Regions from separate parts of the Micromonospora sp. NPDC049900 genome, predicted to be linked through region 1. Evidence: riboswitches for the same ligand, from Rfam matches in the RefSeq annotation. Region 1 holds a riboswitch; the other holds the start of a gene.
What was found. A riboswitch is a leader RNA that binds a small molecule or an ion and turns the genes downstream of it on or off. The one in region 1 is predicted to bind cobalamin.
Positions count from the first base shown of each region.

Region 2: it holds a riboswitch for cobalamin, as region 1 does, so the genes downstream of both, ACIBMZ_RS15505 (energy-coupling factor ABC transporter permease) here and ACIBMZ_RS22580 (ribonucleoside-diphosphate reductase subunit alpha) in region 1, are expected to answer to the same signal.

Region 1 covers NZ_JBITKM010000011.1:117,795-121,339, reverse strand. Annotated here, with positions in the region: gene ACIBMZ_RS22580 (ribonucleoside-diphosphate reductase subunit alpha) at 1-1,099, opposite strand, end outside; cobalamin riboswitch at 1,236-1,444, opposite strand; gene ACIBMZ_RS22575 (amino acid adenylation domain-containing protein) at 1,565-3,545, shown strand, end outside.
Region 2 covers NZ_JBITKM010000005.1:362,111-365,655, reverse strand. Annotated here, with positions in the region: gene ACIBMZ_RS15520 (hypothetical protein) at 1-806, opposite strand, end outside; gene ACIBMZ_RS15515 (roadblock/LC7 domain-containing protein) at 1,104-1,523, shown strand; gene ACIBMZ_RS15510 (DUF2267 domain-containing protein) at 1,528-1,932, opposite strand; cobalamin riboswitch at 2,058-2,233, shown strand; gene ACIBMZ_RS15505 (energy-coupling factor ABC transporter permease) at 2,263-2,955, shown strand; gene ACIBMZ_RS15500 (energy-coupling factor ABC transporter substrate-binding protein) at 2,952-3,281, shown strand; gene cbiQ (cobalt ECF transporter T component CbiQ) at 3,281-3,545, shown strand, end outside.

The DNA of each region.
Region 1 (3,545 bases):
CGGGGGCGTCCGACGGGTCGACGAGCGACCAGTCGCCGTCCGCCTCGACGCGCCGCATGAACTCGTCCGGGATCCAGTTGGCGAGGTTCAGGTTGTGCGTCCGCCGGGACTCCTCGCCGGTGTTGTCCCGCAGTTCGAGGAACTCCTCCACGTCCGGGTGCCACGGTTCGAGGTAGACGCAGGCCGCGCCCTTGCGACGGCCGCCCTGGTTGACCGCGGCCACCCCGGCGTCCAGCGTCTTGAGGAACGGCACGATGCCGTTCGACCTGCCGTTGGTGCCCCGGATCAGGGCGCCCCGACCGCGTACCCGGGACCAGGAGATGCCGATGCCGCCGGAGAACTTGGACAACTTCGCGACCTGGTGGTAGCGCTCGTAGATGGAGTCGAGTTCGTCGCGCGGCGAGTCGACCAGGAAGCACGAGGACATCTGGGTGTGCCGGGTGCCGGAGTTGAACAGCGTCGGCGAGCTGGGCAGGTAGGCCAGGCTGGACATGAGTCGGTAGAAGCCGATCGCCTCGCCGGGCGTCTGCGACAGGCCGCAGGCGACGCGCAACAGCCAGTACTGCGGCGTCTCCACCACGAGCCGGGTCTGCGGGTGCCGCAGCAGGTAGCGGTCGGCGACCGTGCGCAGCCCGAAGTACTCGAAGCGCAGGTCCCCCGCCGGGTCGACGGCGTCGTCCAGCTTGCGCGCGTTGCGGGCCACGAACGCGGCGGTGTCGTCGCCGATCAGGCCCAGGCCGTGTGCGTACCGGATGGACTGGCTGAAGCTGGCGACCTGTTGCCCACGGACCTCCTTGTCCACGTACGCGGCCAGTAGCCGGGCCGCCAGCTTCGAGTACTGCGGCTCCTCACCGATCAGTTCGGCCGCGGTCTGGATGGACAGCTTGTCCATCTCGGCCGTGGTCGCGCCGTCGTACAGCCCGCTGATGGTCTTGGTGGCCACCCGCAGCGGGTCGATCTCGTCCAGGTCGGCGACCCACCGCTCCACCGCCTTGACGATCTTGTTGACGTCCACCGGCTCGGTGTCGCCGTTCCGCTTGCGGACCTGCATGACGTGCCGGCGTTGCTCCGGCCCCGCCTGCTCCTGGGTCACCGTCATGTTCCCCCTCCTCACGCCTGTCCCCGAGATCGTCGGGTCCGCGCGGGAGGACGCCGCCGGTCATCCGACGGCACTGCTGCCGTGACTGACCAGCTCCTGGCGTCGGCCGTCCCACGCGGCCTTCGACCGCCGCACACGTCGCGTGCGGCGCGCTGGCAGGTCTTCGGACTCGTGGGCCTGGTGCTCGCGCCTACTGGCCGTCGCTTCCCAGACCTGGCGGGTCCAGTGCGTGATGACGGCGGTCGTTCCCACTCACCGCTGCGGGGCAGTCCCGGATTCCCACCGGGTTCCCTCTTGCCTCGACCGTCGTGGAGCGGCGGCCGAACCAGCTACGGGGCACACCATATATGGGTGCGGTGCGGAGATGGCAACACCAGATGCTGTGCCGGGCGTGTCGCGTGCCAGATGTCGGGCATCCCGCCGACCGTCGGCCGGGTACTCGATCATGCCCACTAGCATCGTCGCGTGCAGACAGCGGCCGGACCCGGCGACCGACGGGCACTGCTCGACATCCTCGTCCGGGCCGCGGATCGGACGCCCGACCAGGTGATCGTGCACGTGCGCGAGGACGGCACCGAGCGCACCGTGACCGTCCGGCAGTTGCGGGACGAGTCGCTGCGGGTGGCGGGTGGCTACCGCGCGGCCGGAGTGATCCCGGGCACGCCGGTGATCCTGGTCGCCGACGCCGGGGACGACTTCCAGCCACTGTTCTGGGGTGCGCTCGCCGCCGGGCTGGTCCCGGTGCCGCTACCGCCCGAACCGGCCCGGGTACGGGCCGTCCGCGAGCTGCTCGCCGACGCGGTGACCGTGGTGGACAACACCACCGGGGCGGTCGCCGACGGGCTGGCCGGACCGGTGCTGCGGCTGGCCGACCTGCGGACCGGCGCCCCACCGGAGGATCTGTTCGCCGCCGACCCCACCGACGTGGCGTTCCTCCAGTTCTCCTCCGGCAGCACGGGCACGCCCCGCGGGGTGGAGTTGACCCACGCCAACGTGCTGGCCAATGTGGAGCAGTCCCGGCTGGCCAGTGGCGCCGGGCCGGACGACGTCCTGGTCACCTGGATGCCGTACTTCCACGACATGGGGTTGATCGGTACGCATCTGACCCCGCTCGCCATCGGGTGCACGCAGGTCCGGGTTCCCCCGTTGGCGTTCGCGAAGCGCCCGGCGCTGTGGTTCACCGCCGCGCACCGACACCGCGCGACCCTGTTGTCGGCGGCGAACTTCGCGCTGGCGCTGGCGGTCCGCCGGGTCCCGACGGACCTCCTCGCCACGCTGGACCTGAGCCGGGTCCGGTGCGTGGTGGTGGGTGCGGAACCCATCTCCCCCACGGTGTGGCGGGCCTTCCTGGCGCACGTACGCCCGGCCGGGCTCGCCCCGGCCGCCCTGCGACCGGTGTACGGCCTGGCGGAGGCGACCCTCGCGGTGACCTTCCCGCCGCCCGGGGAGGTCGCCGCGCCGCTGGTGCTGGACCGGGCCGCGCTGAGCCAGGGCCGGGCGGTTACCACCGGGCCGGGTACGCACGCGGTGGAGCTGATGGACCTGGGACACCCGGTGCCCGGCTGCGAGGTACGCGTCGTCGACGAGCGGCACCGGCCGCTGCCCGAGGGTCGGGTGGGCCTGATCGAGGTACGCGGCCCGAACGTGGCGCGCGGCTACCACCGGGACCCGCAGGCCAGCCGGGAGACCTTCGTGGACGGTTGGCTGCGCACCGGTGACCTGGGTTTCCAGCGCGCCGGTCGGCTCTGCGTGACCGGCCGCGCGAAGGACGTCGTCTTCGTCAACGGCCGGACGTTCCACGCTCCCGACCTGGAGGCGGTGGCCGCCGCGACCGTCGGGTTGCCGGCCACGGCGACGGCGGTGGTCGGCTGCACCGACCCGGACAGCGGCGGCGAGCGGATCGTGGTGTTCGTGGCCTGGGCCCGTCCGCCCGCCGGGGCGACCGGGGTGCTCGACGCCACACGGGCCCGGGTGGCCGAGGCGGCCGGGCACGACGACGTGCGGGTGCTGCCGCTGCCGCCCGGCGCGTTCGCCCGGACCACCAGCGGCAAGCTGCGGCGACGACGGATGCGCGAGCGCTACCTGGCCGGCGACTTCGCCGACCGGGAACGCCGCTGGCACCCGGCGACCGGCCTGCCGGGGACGTCCGCGTCCGGGGACACACCTCCGGCGACACCGGCGAACACGCACCCGACACGACAGCCGGAGGCGCGGCCGTCGGACGGCTCGGGGCCGCTGTCCCGGCGGCGGGTCGAGCAGGTCGTCCGGACGGTCTGGGCGCGGGTGCTGGACCGGCCCGCCGACACCATCGCGGCGGACGACCGGTTCCTGGCCATCGGCGGGTCGTCACTCAAGGCGATGGAGGTGCTGGCCGGGCTGGAGGACGCCCTCGGCACCACGTTCGATCCGGCGGACCTGCGGGACTGCCCCACCGTCGCCACGTTGA
Region 2 (3,545 bases), on a different contig from region 1:
ACGTCACCGTCCGGGGCCACCACACTGACCGCCCGCCGCTGGTCGAGAAGGTGCAGCACCGCGAAGCCGCCCTCTGTCATCGCCCCCTGAACCGTGCCGCTGCCGAGCGTGACGGTAGGCCGGGACCGCCCGTTCGAGGTGTCTGCCACGACGAGCCGCCGGGGCCGCTCCTTGCTGGGCGCGGCGAGGTAGCGGCCGTCCGCGCTGGCAGCGATCGGGTACGACGGCAACGTCATGGGCGCACTCGCCGCCCCGGTCTCCAGGTCGATCCCGCCGTACCCGGTGCGCGGCCGGTCCTGCCACACCACACCACCCAACTCGGCGGCAGAACAGGACGCCTCCACCGACGGCTGCGCGATCGCCCCCGCGCCGGTCACCGTGAGGCACCGGGAGCCGGTGATCGCCAGCCCGACGCCGACGCCGGTGACCTCCCGGGCGTACGTGTGCTCGGGCAGCGTGACATCCCGCAACCGCCCGCCCACGAGCAGCGCGTCCCGGCGGTCCTCCGCCAGGCCCCGCGCGACCGTCGGGAACCGGGGATCGCCCAGGGCGAGGTCGACGTGCCGCCGGACCGGCGTCAGCCCCGCCACGTCGTCCCCGAACCGGTCCACCGCCAGCAGCCCGACCAGGTCGCTGCGCCGCTCGTCCGCCACCGGCACCGCCAGCACCGCCGCACCGAGCCCCCGCACCTCGGCCGGCAACGGCGCTGCCCGCACCGGCAACTCCGACTCCGCCCCGTCGGAGCAGCCGGCGACCGTCGCGAGAGCGGCCACCGCGATCAGGGCAGTCCAGCGGGTACGCGTCATCCCGCCATTCTGATCACCGTAGGCAACCGCCGCGACATGAGGCCGCCGGGCGAGGTGTGGATGTAAGGAGGGGTCCCCTGCTATGCACGAGGCGTTAGCAGGGGACCCCTCCTTACATCACGGTCGGTCAGAGGAACGGTTCTCGGTGTGACCGTGACGTCCGACCCGTCCGATTAGGGTGACCAGCGGCGTCGTACGTTAGGGGGATCAGGGAACAGGTTCGGGGGAACGTAGGGCCCCTGACACCGCGTCTTCTCTGGTACGAACGTAGGAGTTTCGACGAGAGGACAGCGCCTTATGACCCATGCCCTGGTCACCGCCGAGAACCTCAACGCCGCGCTCGACGACATCGTGGATCGGGTGCCCGGTGCCAAGTTCGCGGTGGTGCTCTCCCCGGACGGCATCATGCTGGGGGCCTCGCGGGGCATCGACGAGGAGATCGCCGAGCAACTGTCCAGTGTGGTCTGTGGGCTTCAGGCGTTGGGTCTGGCCGCCGCACGATTGTGCGGCAACGGCGAGCTGCATCAGGTGGTGGTGCAGATGTCGCGGGCGTTCCTGTTCCACGCCACCGCCGGCAACGGGGCGATCCTCACCGTCGGTATCGACGGTTCGGCGGAGGTCGGGGACATGGCGTACGAGGTCGCCCTGTTCTGTGCGCAGGCCGGCGATCACCTGCCGGTGTACGTGGAGCCGGCGCCCCACCTGACCGGCCGGTGATCCGCTAGCCGCGGTCGCGCTGCGCGTCGTAGGACGGCGCCGGGTTGGCCACCTGCCACAGTTCGGCCGGCAGGTTCGCGATGACGTCGTCGTATGCGGCGGGGGCGACGTCACCTCGAATGGTGTCCAGGACCGCCCGGATGCCGGCCTCGGCCAGGTCGGGGTCGACGTCGGCCCGGCCGCCGACGCGTTGGACGAACACGTCGAGCCCGAAGCGTTCGGCGGTCTCGCTGGGCGCGAACGTGTACGCCCGCAGCCCTTCCGGGAGTTGCTCGGCCAGGTCCCGGGCCTCGCCTCCGTCGATCCGCTCGGCCAGCGTGGTCAGGGTTGCGCGCGCGATGGCGGTCGCCTGCTCCGTCGACGCGCCGGTGCGGTTCGCCACCGAGTCGATGAACTCGTTCTCGTCCAACCCGCCGGCCCCTTTCTCGCAACGGATCTGGCGTCTACCCGGGAATCGTCGTGACAAACGGCACTCTTCACCCGAGTACGGTCGTCGGGGTATCGACGAGTCTTGTGCGCCGGTGCGCGGAACGGATAACGTCTCGCCGTCGCGGTAATGGGAAGCCGGTGTGAGACCGGCGCGGCCCTCGCCACTGTGACCGGGGAGTTCACTCCGACTTGTACGCCACTGGGTCCGTGGAGGACCTGGGAAGGCCGGAGTTCGCGACGATCCGGGAGCCAGGAGACCGACCCCGACGTGTGATCTCGTCCACGAGGTGTTGGAAGGGGAGGTCGACTCATGCACATCGCTGAGGGCTACCTACCACCGGTGCAGGCGGCGGCATGGTTCGCGGTCTCGACGCCGTTCGTCATCCACGGTGCACGCAACCTGGTCCAGCAGGTCCGCGCGAATCCCGACGCGAAGCTGTTGCTCGGCGCGGCCGGGGCGTTCACCTTCGTCCTGTCGGCGCTGAAGATCCCTTCGGTGACCGGCTCCTGTTCCCATCCGACCGGTGTGGGGCTCGGGGCGATCCTGTTCCGGGCACCGGTGATGAGTGTGCTCGGCACGATCGTGCTGCTGTTCCAGGCACTCCTGCTGGCGCACGGCGGGTTGAGCACGCTCGGCGCGAACGTCTTCTCGATGGCCATCGTCGGCCCCTGGGTGGCCTTCGGCGTGTACGCGCTGGTCCGCCGGCTCGGTGGCGGCCTCGGCATCTCGGTGTTCTTCGCCGCCGCCCTGGCCGATCTGGCGACCTACTGCGTGACCAGTGCGCAGCTCGCGTTGGCCTTCCCCGACCCGGATTCGGGCTTCGTCGGCGCGCTTGCCAAGTTCGGGTCCATCTTCGCGGTCACCCAGATCCCGCTGGCGATCAGCGAGGGGCTGCTCACCGTCCTGGTGGTGCGGTTGCTGGTCCGGGTGAGTCCGCAGGAACTCCGCCGGCTCGGCGTACTGCGCCGTCCGGCCCCGACGACCGAGGGAGCGGTGGCGTGAAGTCGTTCGGCCGGACCAACCTGTTGTTGCTGCTCGCCGTGGTGGCGTTGGCGGTGGCGCCGCTGGTGCTGGGGCTGGGCAGCGGCGATGAGCCGTTCACCGGTGCCGACGCCCTCGCCGAGGAGGCGATCGTCAACGACCATCCCGACTACGAGCCGTGGTTCAGCTCGATCTACGAGCCGCCGTCGGGTGAGATCGAGTCGGCGTTGTTCGCGCTCCAGGCCGCCCTCGGGGCCGGTTTCCTCGGCTACTACTTCGGGGTCGCCCGGACCCGGCAGCGGCTGCGTGGCGAGCAGTCCGCGACCGGGGAGAAGACCACCGACTAGTGCTCGCGTTGGACGTGGCGGCGTACGCCAGCCCCTGGCGGTGCCGCCACCCGGCGGAGAAGGCCCTGTTGGCCCTGGGGCTGCTGGGTTGTGCGCTGCTCCTGCCGCCGTGGCCGGGCGCCCTGGTGGTGGGCCTGACCGCGACGGTGGCGCTGCTCGGGCCGGCGGCGTTGCCGCCGCGCCTGCTGGTCCGGGCGGCCCGGACGCCGCTGTTGTTCATCCTGACCGGTTCGGTGCCGATGCTGGTGGCGGTCTCCGGCCCGA